2 regions of the Staphylococcus schleiferi genome follow, and region 1 is predicted to be linked to the other one. Evidence: predicted binding sites of a transcription regulator. Region 1 holds the regulator's gene; the other holds the start of a gene.
What was found. Region 1 encodes LexA, which represses DNA repair genes until DNA is damaged. Its sites were predicted from a motif close to CGAACATATGTTCG; they were not measured.

Region 1 (7,832 bases):
TGTATTAATCGCAAGTTGATCTTTTGTTTCTGTCATATTATTACTTCCTTCCTTTCGAATGCTCATCATATTTTCATTATAACCGAAATGGTAGTATAAAGCCTAATAAATCAGCATGCCAATCAGCAAATATAAACTAATTTTAGATTAGTTACGTAAATGATTTTTCTTTTGGATTTCTTTAAGTTTTTCAGGTGTAACATCATTACCTTCTGGATCAATCACTTTAGTGTTCTCAATTTGGCTTTTGAAGCTACTTCTGAACATTTCTAAATATTCACTTCTCAATTGTGATTGCTCTTTTGCTTCACTTTCTGTTAAACCCTCTTGCTTTTTCTTATTAGCTAATTCATTGATTCGATTCAATTTTTCTTGAGTAAACATCATCAATTCCCTCCGTCATTTTCTTTTCAAAAATATAACAGATATAGTGGATAAAACCAAACACTTGGACTTATATTACAATTTAAGCGGAATAGCGTCCGTTTTATAGTCAAATCTTTCTTATCTTGTGAAAAAATAGGCATATAGAAAGGTACAATTTATTAAAAAATTAAAATAGCTAATTCAAAAGAAGGTTGTCTTTTTCTTTTATAGACTTTATCAATAGTTCGTCTACCAGTCTAACTGACCTCGAGCATATTTTGACTCGAGGTTCAAATGAGACTGAAAACTTCGATGTGTCATAATATATGGGATGTCTAATTGGAAAAGAAATGGAAGTAAAAATGGAGGTTAAAAGTATTTCGTACGCAGAAAAAGTTGATTTTGATTAACGACCAAGTGTTGTCGCAATGGCTGGCTGATTCGTATCGATGTGTTCGTGTTTTTGAACTTTTTCTGTTTGGTTTGTTTTCAATTGATGATCTGTCATTTCGTACGTTTGTTCTGTATGGCTACTATCGCTTGCTAATACAAAGAATGTAAAGAAAAGTAGTATAGATATGATAAATACCGCTAAGAACAGGTATATTTCTGAAATTTTAACATGAATCATTGCTATCACTCCTAGAACGTTTGTTTGTATTAATACTCTAACAGAACAAATGTTCTATGTCAACATCAAAACGAACAAACGTTTGTGATTATTTCATCAATATGTTATACTAATTTCAAACCAAGCGAAGAAGGAGTGTGCGAAATGAGAGAGCTCACAAAGAGACAAAGCGAAATATTTGAATTTATAAAGCATGTCGTGCAAACAAAAGGGTATCCACCGAGTGTTCGAGAAATCGGTGAAGCAGTTGGTTTAGCTTCAAGTTCAACTGTGCACGGTCATTTATCTAGATTAGAAGAAAAAGGGTATATTAGACGAGACCCCACTAAGCCTCGTGCCATAGAAATTGTGAATGAACTCATGGGAGAACCTGTGAATATGGAAGAAACGATCTATGTGCCTGTCATTGGTAAGGTTACTGCAGGGACACCTATTTCTGCTATTGAGAACGTTGAAGAATACTACCCATTACCAGAACATTTCACTTCAACACATAACGGCCAAATATTCATCCTAAATGTTATAGGAGAGAGTATGATTGAAGCTGGTATATTAGACGGAGATAAAGTTATCGTTAGAAGCCAATCTATCGCTGAAAATGGTGACATCATTGTAGCTATGACTGATGAAGACGAGGCTACAGTAAAAAGATTTTATAAAGAAAAAAATAGATACCGTCTTCAACCAGAAAACAGTAGTTTAGAACCTATTTATTTAGATAATGTCACTGTACTCGGAAAAGTGATTGGCTTATTCAGAGAAATGTAAAAATGACATTTGATCACTCCTTCTAAAAAAAGCAAGCGACTTAATGAAGCACATTCATTAGTCGCTCGCTTTATTTTTTTATTTTTTATTGAGTAATTTTTTAATACGATCTAAAATATCTTCCGATTGATTTAAAGGAGGTTGATTTTGTTGATTAATTTCTTTTCTCCAAATCATATTCACTGTTAATCACTTCCAAAGAAGCTATTCCCCTTTATCTCAGCATCAAACATTAACCGATATAGTTTTCTGTGAAAAATGGTTGACGGTCTGAATTAAAATCAACACCAATACCTATTGTTTTCACACTTCTATTCAATATATTTTTACGATGTCCTTTAGAATTCATAAGTCCATGATGGGCATATATAGGACTCGTTTGACCATATGCTAAGTTTTCTGCAGCAACTTGATATTGATGTCCATCAGCTTTAATACGATCAAATGGTGTTTTACCGCTTAAATCATTATGATCAAAGTAATGATTTTTTGCCATATCAGTACTATGCTTTCTTGCTGTTTGCGCAAGAGAATCAGAATAAGCTAATGGTTTTAAGCCTTTTTGAACTCTTGTAGCATTTAACAAGACATAATCACCTTTTTCAAAACTATCACTCAAATATTTTGAAGGGGCAGCGTACTGCGCATTTAATTTATTCTCCATCGTATGACTGATTTGCATCAATCCCATGAGTCGATTGTTGTCATATTTATCATAGAAAGCAGTTGTGTAGATGCCATTTTTATCAAAAATATCATAATCTTGTTGCTCTTTTTTATAAATCGTATGACCTTTTTTAATTTCCTCTACAGGTGTTCCGAGTTTATCACGGACAAAATCTTTAGGGCTTCCATATTTAATCCCATTTTTAGAAGTAATCATATTTTGATTCGTATACAACCCGTGTACTTTATCATTGATAAAACTGACCATGACAAATTCGTTAAAATCATGATGGTAGACATACCAACGTGTACCATATTCGTTTCCTATTTTGGATACTGGTTGCCCAAGTTTTGCTTCAACTTGCTTTTTAGTCATATTCATTTGAATATTCCTCATCGCAAAAACTTGCTGTTCTGGCGTTTTTAACGTCGTTTCATTTGTTTCACCATCGACAAATTGATCAATTTTTTCATTCGCTGGCTTCACAAAATCAGATATTACCGTACTCGGTTGAATGGGGACAAAAAGAATGATTAACAATCCTATAAGAAAAAACAAAAGGAATTTACGGATGATCAACAGCTCCTTTAATCTCTGTCACCATTAAAAATAGAATTACGAACGATGACGTAGTCTACCTTTCTGAGCGCATCAATGTCTTTGCCACCTGCATATGAAATCGAACTTTGTAAGTCTTCTTTCATTTCAGTGAGGGTATCTTTTAATGCACCTTTATGTTCGACAAACATTTTTTTACCCTCAACATTTTTACGTTCACCTTTTTGAAATTCTGATGCACTACCGAAGTATTCCTTGTAAGTTTTACCATCTATTTCAACCGTTTCTCCTGGTGATTCTTCATGGGCAGCAAATAATGACCCTATCATTACCATTGAAGCACCAAAACGGATTGATTTTGCGATATCACCATGTGTTCGAATACCACCGTCTGCAATAATCGGTTTACGCGCCGCTTTACTACAGTGATTCACCGCTGCCAGTTGCCATCCACCGGTACCAAAACCAGTTTTAATTTTAGTGATACACACGCGACCTGGACCGATACCTACTTTTGTAGCATCTGCACCCGCATTTTCAAGTTCTCTTACGCCTTCAGGGGTACCCACATTCCCTGCGATAACAAATACATTCGGTAATTGTTTTTTAATATGCTGAATCATTTCAATAACTTGATCTGAATGACCGTGTGCAATATCGATTGTAATATACTCAGGAGAAAGACCTTCTGCTTTTAATTGATTGATAAAATCAAATTCACCTTGTTTTACACCTACTGAAATTGATGCAAAGTAGCCTTTTTCATGCATTCTTTTAACGAATGGTAAACGTGCTGCTTCGTCAAATCTATGCATAATATAGAAGTAATCATTTTGAGCAAACCACTCTGCCAATGATTCATTCATCACGGTTTGCATATTTGCTGGGACAACAGGTAATTTAAAACGCTTCGGTCCAAATTGAATGGAAGTATCGATTTCTGAACGACTTTTAACTACACTTTTATTAGGGATGAGTTGTATATCTTCATAATCAAAAATTTTCATAAAAAAAGCCCCTTTATATATTTATTCCTATGATAATATACTATCTTTAGGAAACAAAGTAAATAAAGGGAGATCGGTTTTACCAGCTTGATTTTTTAACACCAGGGATTTGTCCTTTGTGTGCATGTTCTCTAAATGCGATACGAGACATTTCAAATTTACGCATAACACCACGAGGACGACCTGTAACTTTACATCTACGAGTTAAACGTGTAGGTGATGCGTCTCTAGGTAATTTTTTAAGACCTTCATAGTCACCTTTTGCTTTTAATTCTCTTCTAATTTCAGCATATTTAGCGACCATTTCTTCTCTTTTTTTCTCTTTAGCTATTTTAGACTTCTTAGCCATTTATATGAACAACTCCTTTGAATCGTAATTATTACGTTTTACATCATAGCACATTCTTTTCCCTATTCGCAAGCCTTTAAAATATAAAAAAGTAAAAAAGAGTTGGCAAAAATGGAGTGACATGCTAAAATATTAAATCGTAATAGTTTCAATTTGAAAAGGAGGTCCTACCCATGCGCGTAAACGTTACTTTAGCATGTACTGAATGTGGTGATCGTAACTATATCACAACTAAAAACAAACGAACTAATCCTGAGCGTATTGAAATGATGAAATACTGCCCAAGATTAAACAAACATACTTTACACAGAGAAACTAAATAATCGTAGTGCTTATATCATAACACTACGATTATAAAGTATAAAAGAAAATGAATCTATCATTTCTTTAACTTAAATCACAAGTGTCATTGCCTTGTCATATTTTCGAGGCAATTAGACATTCATTGAGGATTTTTATATTTAAACGATTTGATTATTAATTTTGAGTTGAATTATTTATGTCCTAGGCTCTTTCCTACGATTAGTCAAGTCTTTATGTTTAAAATAAGCATTACTAAATTAGCCCGTTCAATTTAATTTTTTTGAATAAGGTGTTATGATGTATATGATTATATGGTTACATTAGTGTGGTGCTTTTTGATAATCATATAATTGATTGTTAGTAATAAGATAATGAATGGTTTTTAACAAACGATTCACACTAGCTATGACTGCAGTCTTATGAGGTTTCTCATTTGGCTGCTTTCTTAATTTGTAGTAATAGTCTGCAACATGATTTTTATAACGATTTCGTCCTCTAATGATATTCATGATGATTAGAAACAATAAACGTCTAGCTTTCTTATTACCTCTTTTATTAATTGTATCTCTGCTCATAGAATTACCTGATTGATAACGTTTTATATCAATTCCGACATACGCATTGAGTTGTTTGTTTGTTTCAAAATGTGTTATATCTCCAAGCTCTCCAATCAGTAAAGCAGTGGTTAATTCTCCTAACCCAGGAATAGAAACTATATTTTCAAACGCATCAGTTGTCTTAGCTAATTTAATCATCTCTTTATCAAACAAATCTTTTTCATGCATAGATTTAAGTAATTTATCACATAGATGTCTTAATTTCTCTACGAGAAATGAAGATTGTTTAACTGTAGGGAAGCTATTTTGTGCTATTGAAATCAAATCATTCGTATACTTTTGAGCTTTTTTAATGGACATGCCTTTAGCTGTTGAATTAAGTATGGTATGAGTTAATTCGTCATGTGTTAATGCGAAAACACAATTGGGATGAGGAAATACTTTAGCTATATTTAAAGCAATCTTAGAGTACCTATTTTTAAATAACTTTTCTAAGCCTGGAAATGTTTGATGAAGCACTTCAACTAATTCTACCTTTAGTTTATTTTGATCATTTTCCATTTCTAAATGAAATCTTGCACGTTCTCTAAGCTCAAAATATATTTCTTCAGTATGACGTTGAATTTTAGCGTCCTTCATATTGAATGCCAAAAGCGCAAGTTTATGTGCATCAGCTTGATCGGTTTTCCATGATCTTAAAGAACTTGTTCTGAATTTAGCTTCTAACGGGTTCATCTCAATATAATTAATTTGATTTACGCGACAAAATCGAGTCATACCTCTTGAATAAATACCAGTAGATTCAAAAATGATTTGTAGGTGGTCTAAATCATTCAAATACTTTAATAAATAATTATAACCATTTTTATTATTTTGAATGGTAAATTCTCTTTGAAATTGATCGTTATGATAATGAGCTACGACACTACTTCTTTTACTAATATCAACACCTAAGTAATTGATAAATATAGCCTCCTTTAAAGAATTGAGAAGCTTTGAACTTTACTTAGCCTTTTTCATCTCATTTTCCTATACACGGTTTCAAGAACCCAACATACTTCAAACGAATTTCAAAAGGAGAGTAAAGCTGATCAGTTTAAATTGCGGATTCAAAGATCCAAGAGTCTACTCGATCTACTTCTCTCTACAACTATAAAAAATAGCTGTGAAGAAATCTATCGTCATAAATTTCTTCACAGCTAATCTTAGTATGTTTTAACAGTAGAGCAGGATACCTATCTTTTATTTAAAATACGACACCAGTCAAATTACGTCACACACGCGAATACGTAATTTGACTTTTTTTATGTGTTTTAAAGCTCAATGAAGTCAATTGAGTCACTTCAAACTCTCTTCAGTATATATTTATTATGTTATACATACCATGTTAAATTTTGAGTCTACTCCTCTTTTATTTAGCCCACTGAACGAAATGTTTGCTTACTATTTTAATTACTTAGAAGCAAAATTGAATCGTAGCCTTAAACGCCATCCAGGCTATTTGACATATTCCACTCTTAATGAATATGCTTAAAAACCTTATTTTTATCACTTTAAAGTCTTAAATTTCTATTGAAACTATACTACTTTAGAAGTAAAATAAATGAAAATCTAAATTATGAGGAGAAATTGTTTATGGAAGAAAAGAATTTGAGTAGAACCCTCCAATCAAGGCATATCACAATGATTGCCATTGGGGGTGCTATCGGAACAGGATTGTTTGTAGCAACCGGTGGCGTTATCGCACAAGCTGGCCCAGGTGGTGCCATACTCGCATACATGATTATAGGTATTATGTTGTACTTTTTAATGTCATCTATCGGGGAAATGGCTACATTTTATCCAGTGTCAGGTGCATTTAGTAGTTATGCAACACGTTTCGTTGATCCGTCACTTGGTTTCACGATGGGATGGCTTTATTGGACTATCTGGTCGTTGGTTACAAGTGTAGATGTCATCGTCGCATCTAATGTGATTAGTTATTGGGATACCTTTCATTTCTTCTCACCTCTTGTTTGGAGTCTGCTTTTTCTAACATTACTATTCTTAGTTAATGTATTCACTGTAAAAGCCTTTGGAGAAGCTGAGTTTTGGCTCTCATTAATCAAAGTCATTACAATTATTATTTTCATAATACTCGGTATTTTAATGATTTTTGGTATTCTAGGTGGGCATTACTATGGTCTTAAAAACTTTACGATTGGAGAAGCACCGTTCGTAGGCGGCATTTCAGGATTTTTAATCGTGCTGTTAATTGCTGGATTTTCAGTTGGTGGTACTGAAGTTGTGGCGGTAACTGCAGGGGAATCTGATAATCCAAGAGAATCTATGCCTAAGGCGATTAAACAAGTGTTCTGGAGAATTTTACTGTTTTATGTATTATCCATCGCTGTTATTTCAGCCATTTTAGCTTATACTGATCCGACATTACTTAACGAGAGTGGATCCATTGCACAAAGCCCATTTACGATTGTATTCGACAAAGTAGGTATTGCATTTGCTGCTTCTGTTATTAATGCGGTCATTTTAACTTCATTACTTTCAGCAGCTAATTCTGGTGTCTTTACTACAAGTCGTATGCTTTATTCATTAAGTCAACATGGGCAAGCGCCTCAATTTTTAGGTA
Region 2 (7,832 bases), 350 kb from region 1:
TTTTTTTAATTCAGAAGATGTATTAGGTGATTGTGTGGTACGTAAGCTTTCTGTAGATGGGCTTTGAGTGTTTGTGTTTGAAGATTCAACAGGTTGAGTAGATGGTGTCGTATTCGTTTGAGGTGTATTAGAATTTGAAAGGTTTTCTTCAGGTGTTGTATTTTGATCTGTTGAATTTTGATTGCTAGACGCTTGCGTGTTTGGATTTTGTTCTTTTGCAGTTTGATTCTCTATATTTTGATTCTCTGTATTTTGATCTTTAGTTGTCTCAGTATTTGTAGGTTGTTCCTTCACATTTTGAGTATCTGTTGCTTCTTTTTCAGTAGATGTTGAAGCTGGGGATTTTTTAGATTGTGTTTGCTGTTGTTCAGTTGAAGGTTGTTTTTCAGTTGAATTCGTAGGTTGTTTATTCTCTGTTGTTGCGTTTTCAGAATCTGTTGTTGAAGATGAATTTGTAGATTGCTCACTTTCTGTTGATGCTTTTTCTGGACTTTCTTGTTCTGTTTGATTTGTTTTTGACACAGATTCTTGATTTTCAGGAGACTGTGCATTTTCATTCTGAGTATTTGCGTTATCTTTCGGTTGTGATGCAGACGCTTCTTTTGCTGCATTTTCATCAGTTGAGGAACTATCGTTATTTGTTTCGGTTTGCGTGCTAGATGCATCTTCTTTATCTTGTGACTGTATCTGGTTAACGGTCACAGGTTGTTGCGTATTTTCTGCCGCAAATGCTTCGTGATGAATACCAAAAAATGCAACGGTACCTATTAAGAATGAGGCGGTACCTACAGAACATTTTCTAATCGAAAAACGAGAAAGTGTTCTAGCCTTAGTTGGGTAATGCTTGTTCATAAAACTATCATCTCCAAATTCAAATTTATTGATTAATCGATTAATTAATCGTGTAAAAATTCTATCACAACAGATTGTTAATTACAAAGAGTTAAATTAAAGCTTTTAATTAAACGTATATGTTTAAATAGAAATTTATGATATTTAAAAAATGACGTTAAACAACTGTAATGATATTTTTGATAATAAAAAAATATATATTTATCAGAATTAATAGATTTAAAAAATAGGTGGTTTACGGAATCGTTGAAGGATGGAAATGAGCGTTATATTTATTTCATATACGTAATGTTATAAGGCTTTTTGATAGATTGAGGTATGGTCTCCTATATTTTTGGGGTGAACGTGATAGGGCAAACGGGTATAAAAAAACAGCAAATGGCCTGTAAAACGGCAACATTTGCTGTTGAAATTAACCATGAAAAATTAACAAAATTACAACCGCTACAATTTGGGCTACTGTCGTTGTGACAATACGGCGTGTATACGTATAACTCAAACTGAGGATTAACTGACAAATAAATATAAAGATGACAATCCACCATTGATCAAGGTAGATAAAAAATGAACTAGAAAGTAATGCGCTTATCAAAATTGCAGGCCAAGCGCGATGTGTCAACTGCGTGATTGACTTTTGCAGAATTGAGCGAATATAAAGTTCGTGGCAAGGCATAACAAAAAGCAATGTGACGAGCATTTGCCATTTGAAGTAAACGCCTGTCCGCGATAACTGTCGAATTAATGACGTATAGGATAAGTCACTTGTAATCCAAGAAAAAATGACTTGGACTAGGACAAGGACAACACCTGTAATAAGTCCTGTAATAATCGACGTCGTTAAACGCTTAGATTCAAAATCACGTTGGTAAAAAACATAACTAATTCCAGCAATCAGCATAATGCCTGTATACAACTGCCAATAAACTTCATGTTCACCCCACATAATAAATAATATAATGTGAAAGGCAATAAAACTGAGTATAAACCAAAGTAGCGACTTATTTATTTTTTTCATACGAATTTATCCTTTGTGTTCAATAATTTTATATCTTTTATGGTTAATAACGGTTTTTTCTGGTAAATCTAATTGATTAAAGTTTTCCATAATTGTTAAGTCAACAATAACAGAATTGTCGTTAATCTTTTCCACTTTTCCTTTTATACCATCATAGAATTCTACAATATCTCCTATTTCAGCGATTGTCATTATCGTAGCCCCCTTTAGAAATTAACTAGCATTTATTGTACTAAAATTTACATTTTAAATAAACAATTTACGTCATTTTTCCGAAAATAGTTACATTATGAGAAATTTTAAGGTGAATTATTGGAAAAAATAATTGGAATCATGCATAACTGAGATAAGGGCATATTTTGGGAAAGGAGTGTACGTATTATGAAATTTATTAGTAACAACAATCATACAGATCCAACTTTAAATTTAGCTATGGAAGAGTATGTGTTGAAAACAGTGCCGATGGACGAAGACGACAGTTATTTTTTATTTTATATCAATAGACCTTCTATTATTGTAGGGAAAAATCAAAATACGATAGAAGAAGTGCATCAACCTTATATTGACGCACATCATATTGATGTGGTAAGACGAATTTCAGGCGGTGGCGCGGTTTATCATGATTTTGGGAATTTAAACTTTAGTTTTATTACTAAAGATGATGGAGATAGCTTTCATAACTTTAAAAAATTTACACAGCCTATCGTAGAAGTATTAAATGAGTTAGGTGTGGCAGCAGAGTTAACAGGGCGTAATGATATTCAAGTTGGGCAAGCGAAAATATCGGGTAATGCAATGGTCAAAGTTAAGGACCGCATGTTTAGTCATGGCACCTTGATGTTAAACAGTGAATTGGATGAAGTTCAAAATGCATTGCGTGTTAATCCGGCTAAAATTCAGTCTAAAGGTGTTAAATCTGTTCGAAAACGTGTGGCAAATATTCAAGAATTTTTAGATGAGCCATTAGATATTGAAACGTTCAAATCAATCATTTTGAAAAAGCTGTTTGGTGATGCCGAAGTCGAATCCTATCCATTAACTGAAAAAGATTGGAAAAATATTGAAAAATTAAGTAATGAAAAATATCGAACATGGGACTGGAATTATGGTAAAAATCCTAAATATAACTTTGAGCGAGAACATAAGTTTGATAAAGGGTTTGTTCAATTGAAGTTAGATGTGAAAAAAGGGCGCATTGCGCATGCCAAAATATTTGGTGATTTCTTTGGTGAGGGAGACGTCACAGATTTAGAAAATGCGCTTGAAGGTGTTTCTCATCATAAAGATGCAATTGAAGAGGCGCTAAAAGATTATGATATGTACCATTATTTTGGGGATATTCCACGAGAAGCATTAATTGAGTTAATGGTATAAAAATAACAGGACTATTCATTGATAAATCATGGATAGTCCTGTTTAATTTGGAAGTGAATGTGTGATGGAATTACTCAACGTTAACTTCCTCCAACTTCAAATATTCCTGAGTATACATATTAAATGCCTGTTCATTTCTATCAATTAGTGCAGCGTCAATTAATTGTTGAAGTTCTCGCTTTCTTTGATTTTTTAAAGCTTCTTCAATGACAAGTTCAACACCAAGCTGGTTAATTGTGTGTACAGAATTTACAATAAAATGTCTTTTTACATCTGTTTGGTTTTCCATGATGTGTCACTCCTTTGTGTATTGAGTATGAATTAAGTTATTAAACAGTATAACGAATGAACACATAAAACGCAATAAGTTTTCTGAATTTTTAAAGTAATTAAGACAGAATTTTAACATATTTGTGTAATAAAACATTTTTAGTAACGAATTCTCATTGACTTACCTTAAGATAAACATATAATAAGTATTAGAAAGAGAGAACCTACACCTTTTGACGAATAGGAGGGGTTCTAGTATGAACCATAAATTTAATTCAGCCTACGCCATTTGTAAAGGAGATATGTTTCTTAGACCTGTCGATGGACCTGACGGTATTCTCATGAGCACAGAGGTTTTCAGATATGATGGTGAACAGTTTGTTGTTCATGATCGTACGCAACGTATCATGGAAAGAAGTTGTAGGCATTATGGTGAAACCTATGCAGGAAGAAAAGGCCAAGCGAAACGTATTGCAAGTATCTCCAATAAAACACCGATTTTACTCACTCCCATTTATCAAACTTATTTTTTTCCCACACATTCCGATAGAGTTCCCGAAAACTGCTGGATTAACATGCATTATGTAGTTAAATTAAAATCGATGAAAGGATCTCGCTGCAAAGTTACTTTTGCGAATGAACAATCCATTATTTTAAATGTTTCTCATCATAGCATTAAGCATCAATTTTTAAATTGTATTTATTTCGCTTATTTGATGGGAAGATCGAATCAAGTCCAAACGCATAATCCAGAGAAACCCATTGATTATAGTCAAGAGCGCTTTAATATTTTTGAAGCTTTGTCCCAATATGCATTATTAGAAAAAGCAAAAAAAGAAATGAGCGAAAAGAAAGACAATGATAGTCATTTTTTAAATCTTTAGAACATATCTCATAGTTTTTCGTTTAGGCTGCTTGAACCTGAATGACTGTGGCCGAGTAGCCTAAACTCATGTTATATAGCAACACGCAGGATTTTTAGCGTTATCGCAATAAATAGATTAAATTAAGCATTTCAACAGCGCTTGATTAGAAGTGGAAAGTTAAGCTAAAGTGCATTAGGGTGAGACTTTTTAAACAAAGTGTAAAGATTACAGAATATCTATCCGCATAGTGTAAATGTTCTATTAACTTTTTTACAAATTTCTCTTGATTTCTTCATTGATGTTGCTATAATTGTATTTGTGATTGAAAATTAATCCACAGTAGCTCAGTGGTAGAGCTATCGGCTGTTAACCGATCGGTCGTAGGTTCGAGTCCTACCTGTGGAGCCATGGAAACGTACTCAAGTTGGCTGAAGAGGCGCCCCTGCTAAGGGTGTAGGTCGCGAAAGCGGCGCGAGGGTTCGAATCCCTCCGTTTCCGTAAATTATACTTCAAAGTCCTTAATTTAATAGGCTTTTTGAAAAGCAAGTGTCAAAAAAGTGTAAGTTACTTTTTTGACACTTTTTTATTTGATTGAAAACCAGTCATATCAAGAGATTGACATGCATCACTTAATCTCTTCGGAAACTCAATGTACCGATTTTAGACCTCGTTTTTAGGGTTCTTCATTTTTTATGGTGGGATGACATAAGTCATCCTGCTTTTTTGTACAAAAATAGCGCAAATGCCTCTATCATTTTAAGTGACTAAACCAAAAATAAAGGAGACATATTGCGCCTATGTGTAATGATATATTAAAGTTACTAAAAATTAAAGATAATAATATTAAAATCACTAAAGTTGAAGAAGATGTAGTTATTAGAGGTAAGAAATCTAACGTCATCTTTGGTACCCTTTCATACAAGCCTATGACTTGTCCTCACTGTTATCATTCGAATCCAAACCGAATACACAAACACGGAAAACGTTTATCGCGAATTACTTTTTTAAGATTCCAAGAGATAGCAGTGTATTTAAAACTGTTAAAACAATGTTTTAAATGTATGGATGGAAAGTGTTACGCTTCTACAGAAAGTATGAGGATATCATTGCTTATACGATTGGAACCCCTCAATTCAATAATGGAGCGATTGAAGGAATTAATCAAAAAGTTAAACTGATTAAAAGAGTTTCATATGGCTATCGCAACTTTTATAACTTCAAAAATCGCATTTTTATTATTTTTAGACTGTATAAAAGACCAAAGAAAAAAGCAATGCCACTTTTCAATAGTGAAATTGCTTAAATAGATTGCGTACCGAGTCGAGACTCCCGAGGCATAGAGCCGAAACCGAAAATCCATTTTGGCTTCTTATGAGCTACAATAAAAGCCAAAATTAGTTGAGGTAAGGCGCCTGGGAAAGCGAGACTCGAAGAAGCAATCGGAAGTTTGCGACTTAATTATTATAGACACATAACCACCATATAAAGTGTACAGCCGTTTTTAGCTAGGATAAGACTAAATGCAGGTGTCCAATCCTTACAACCTATCAAACTTACCTATTACAACAATATTGCTATTCAAAGTATAAGGGGCATTATAAAAATTGAAGTCCCTTTTGGCCTAACGAAAAAAACGATCATATACATATGAACGGTTTTTTTGAATCGTTTCCCAGAAAAACTATTTTACATTTATAAGAGAATAGGGGTTTTACGTGTTAATTTAAAAGCAATCAATCGTTTTATCAGTGTTTTAAATCTATTTTTAGTCACTCTTACACGAAGACTTAGCGATATCGTATCTTTCAATGCATTTAAAAGATACAAATTATCTTTAGATGCGTTATAAAAATAGTGTGCGCGTTTCCTACTGCCTGATATCAAATATAGTACTTCATGTTTTCTTTTTTTATTGTAATAAATATGTAGAAAATAAAATAATTGTCAAAATTTCGGGTATATGAATGTAAGACACGCGAGATGACGTGCGTTTTAATGTATGAGTGTCAGAACTATCGTGATGGTTTTCTTAACGATAGGATTATTTTTATTCTATATTATTCGACACCATAAAGTTCATTTAAGCCAATTGTGAGTTGATCGGTACGTCGTTCATTCGCAATGACCAATGTATTTTCTAATGTGTTAATGCTTGCAATGTAACCTTGAATGGTATGAATCTGTCCGGAACGCCAATAGCTAATTTGAGTGAAGGCGTTTTTAGCAATTTTAAAATGCAGCATTTGATTGATTTCGTTGATTTGATCTTCGCTTAAATCTGGGCGGTCTATTTTTAGTTGATTGGCTTCGAATTGTTTAATCTCTGAAAATTGTTCGGGTAGTGTCGCAAAGGGCGCCCATTTCACAATACCGCGTCCTTGAGGGATGCTCGCATTTAAATATTGTCTAGGAATCTTTCGATAATCGGTTTCGGATTGATACGCAGTTGGCAGTGTTTTATCTTTCATTGAAAATCACCTCACACCAATTATAGAACATATGTTCTGTTTTGTGAAGTGAAATTAGAACGTACATTTGCTAATTTAAATTATTTATTTCAAATCTTGCGTTATATCGACTAAAATATAAAGGGATTACATAGAAGAGGTGTGGAGAATTATGATTAGAAAAGCAACTTATGAAGACGCACATGCGATTGCAGAATTGACCTACATGATATGGCAAGATATGGAATTGGAAATTGTGCAACGTTATGCTAAATCGACCGTTATCCATGCACTGATGAAAAGTATTACGGATGTGCATTATCGAAATGCATTGACACATGTTCATGTCTATGAGGTAAACCAACAAGTAGCAGGTATGATTGTGGCATATCCTGGGAAAAATGAAGCACAATATGAGAAAGAATGGGAGCGTTTACAGTTTGATACGCCTATTGAACTTGAACATACGACGCCTTTACCTGTGTTAGAGGCAGATGAAGATGATATTTATATTGAGTCAATTGCGACATTTCCTGAGTTTCGAGGACGTGGTATTGCGCGTCAGTTAATGCGCTACCTTTTATCATCTGATAATCACGCGACATGGGGCTTGAATTGTGAATATATCAATGAAAAGGCATACCAACTCTATCGAAAAATGGGCTTTGAAACAATAAAAGATAAAATGTTGTACGGTCATCGTTATCGCTATATGAAATATAAAGGTGGGAACAAGGTAGATGCTTGACGTAAAAAATGTGAGTTACTGTATCGATGATCAGCGGATTTTAGATCATGTCAGTTTCCGTGTAGATCAAGGTGAAGCAATTGCAGTTGTAGGACCTTCTGGTAGCGGAAAAAGTACGCTATTAAGAATAGTAGCTGATTTGATTAGTCCAACGGAAGGAACGATACAGTTTAAAAATGAGCTTTATGAAACATACGAACCAGAAGCTTTAAGACAAAAAATTAGTTATTTACCACAATCGGTTGAACTCTTCGGTGATA

Region 2: MUA40_RS08645 (YolD-like family protein) is a predicted target of LexA. The motif match lies at 6,902-6,915, and genes of this name have one in related genera.

Annotation. Positions count from the first base shown of each region.
Region 1 covers NZ_CP094712.1:1,499,019-1,506,850, forward strand. Annotated here, with positions in the region: gene tkt (transketolase) at 1-36, opposite strand, end outside; gene MUA40_RS07050 (DUF896 domain-containing protein) at 148-384, opposite strand; gene sosA (DNA damage-induced cell division inhibitor SosA) at 773-997, opposite strand; gene lexA (transcriptional repressor LexA) at 1,142-1,765, shown strand; gene MUA40_RS07065 (CAP domain-containing protein) at 1,998-3,014, opposite strand; gene guaC (GMP reductase) at 3,020-3,997, opposite strand; gene rpsN (30S ribosomal protein S14) at 4,077-4,346, opposite strand; gene rpmG (50S ribosomal protein L33) at 4,520-4,669, shown strand; gene MUA40_RS07085 (IS110 family RNA-guided transposase) at 4,970-6,169, opposite strand; gene MUA40_RS07090 (amino acid permease) at 6,842-7,832, shown strand, end outside.
Region 2 covers NZ_CP094712.1:1,851,741-1,859,572, reverse strand. Annotated here, with positions in the region: gene MUA40_RS08695 (SdrD B-like domain-containing protein) at 1-852, opposite strand, end outside; gene MUA40_RS08690 (CPBP family glutamic-type intramembrane protease) at 1,265-1,867, opposite strand; gene MUA40_RS08685 (YkvS family protein) at 1,874-2,059, opposite strand; gene MUA40_RS08680 (lipoate--protein ligase) at 2,249-3,241, shown strand; gene MUA40_RS08675 (IDEAL domain-containing protein) at 3,312-3,530, opposite strand; gene MUA40_RS08670 (competence protein ComK) at 3,769-4,395, shown strand; tRNA gene MUA40_RS08665 (tRNA-Asn) at 4,711-4,785, shown strand; tRNA gene MUA40_RS08660 (tRNA-Ser) at 4,787-4,875, shown strand; gene MUA40_RS08655 (transposase) at 5,175-5,555, shown strand; partial or broken gene MUA40_RS08650 (transposase) at 5,513-5,680, shown strand; gene MUA40_RS08645 (YolD-like family protein) at 6,435-6,845, opposite strand; gene MUA40_RS08640 (GNAT family N-acetyltransferase) at 6,997-7,572, shown strand; gene MUA40_RS08635 (ABC transporter ATP-binding protein) at 7,565-7,832, shown strand, end outside.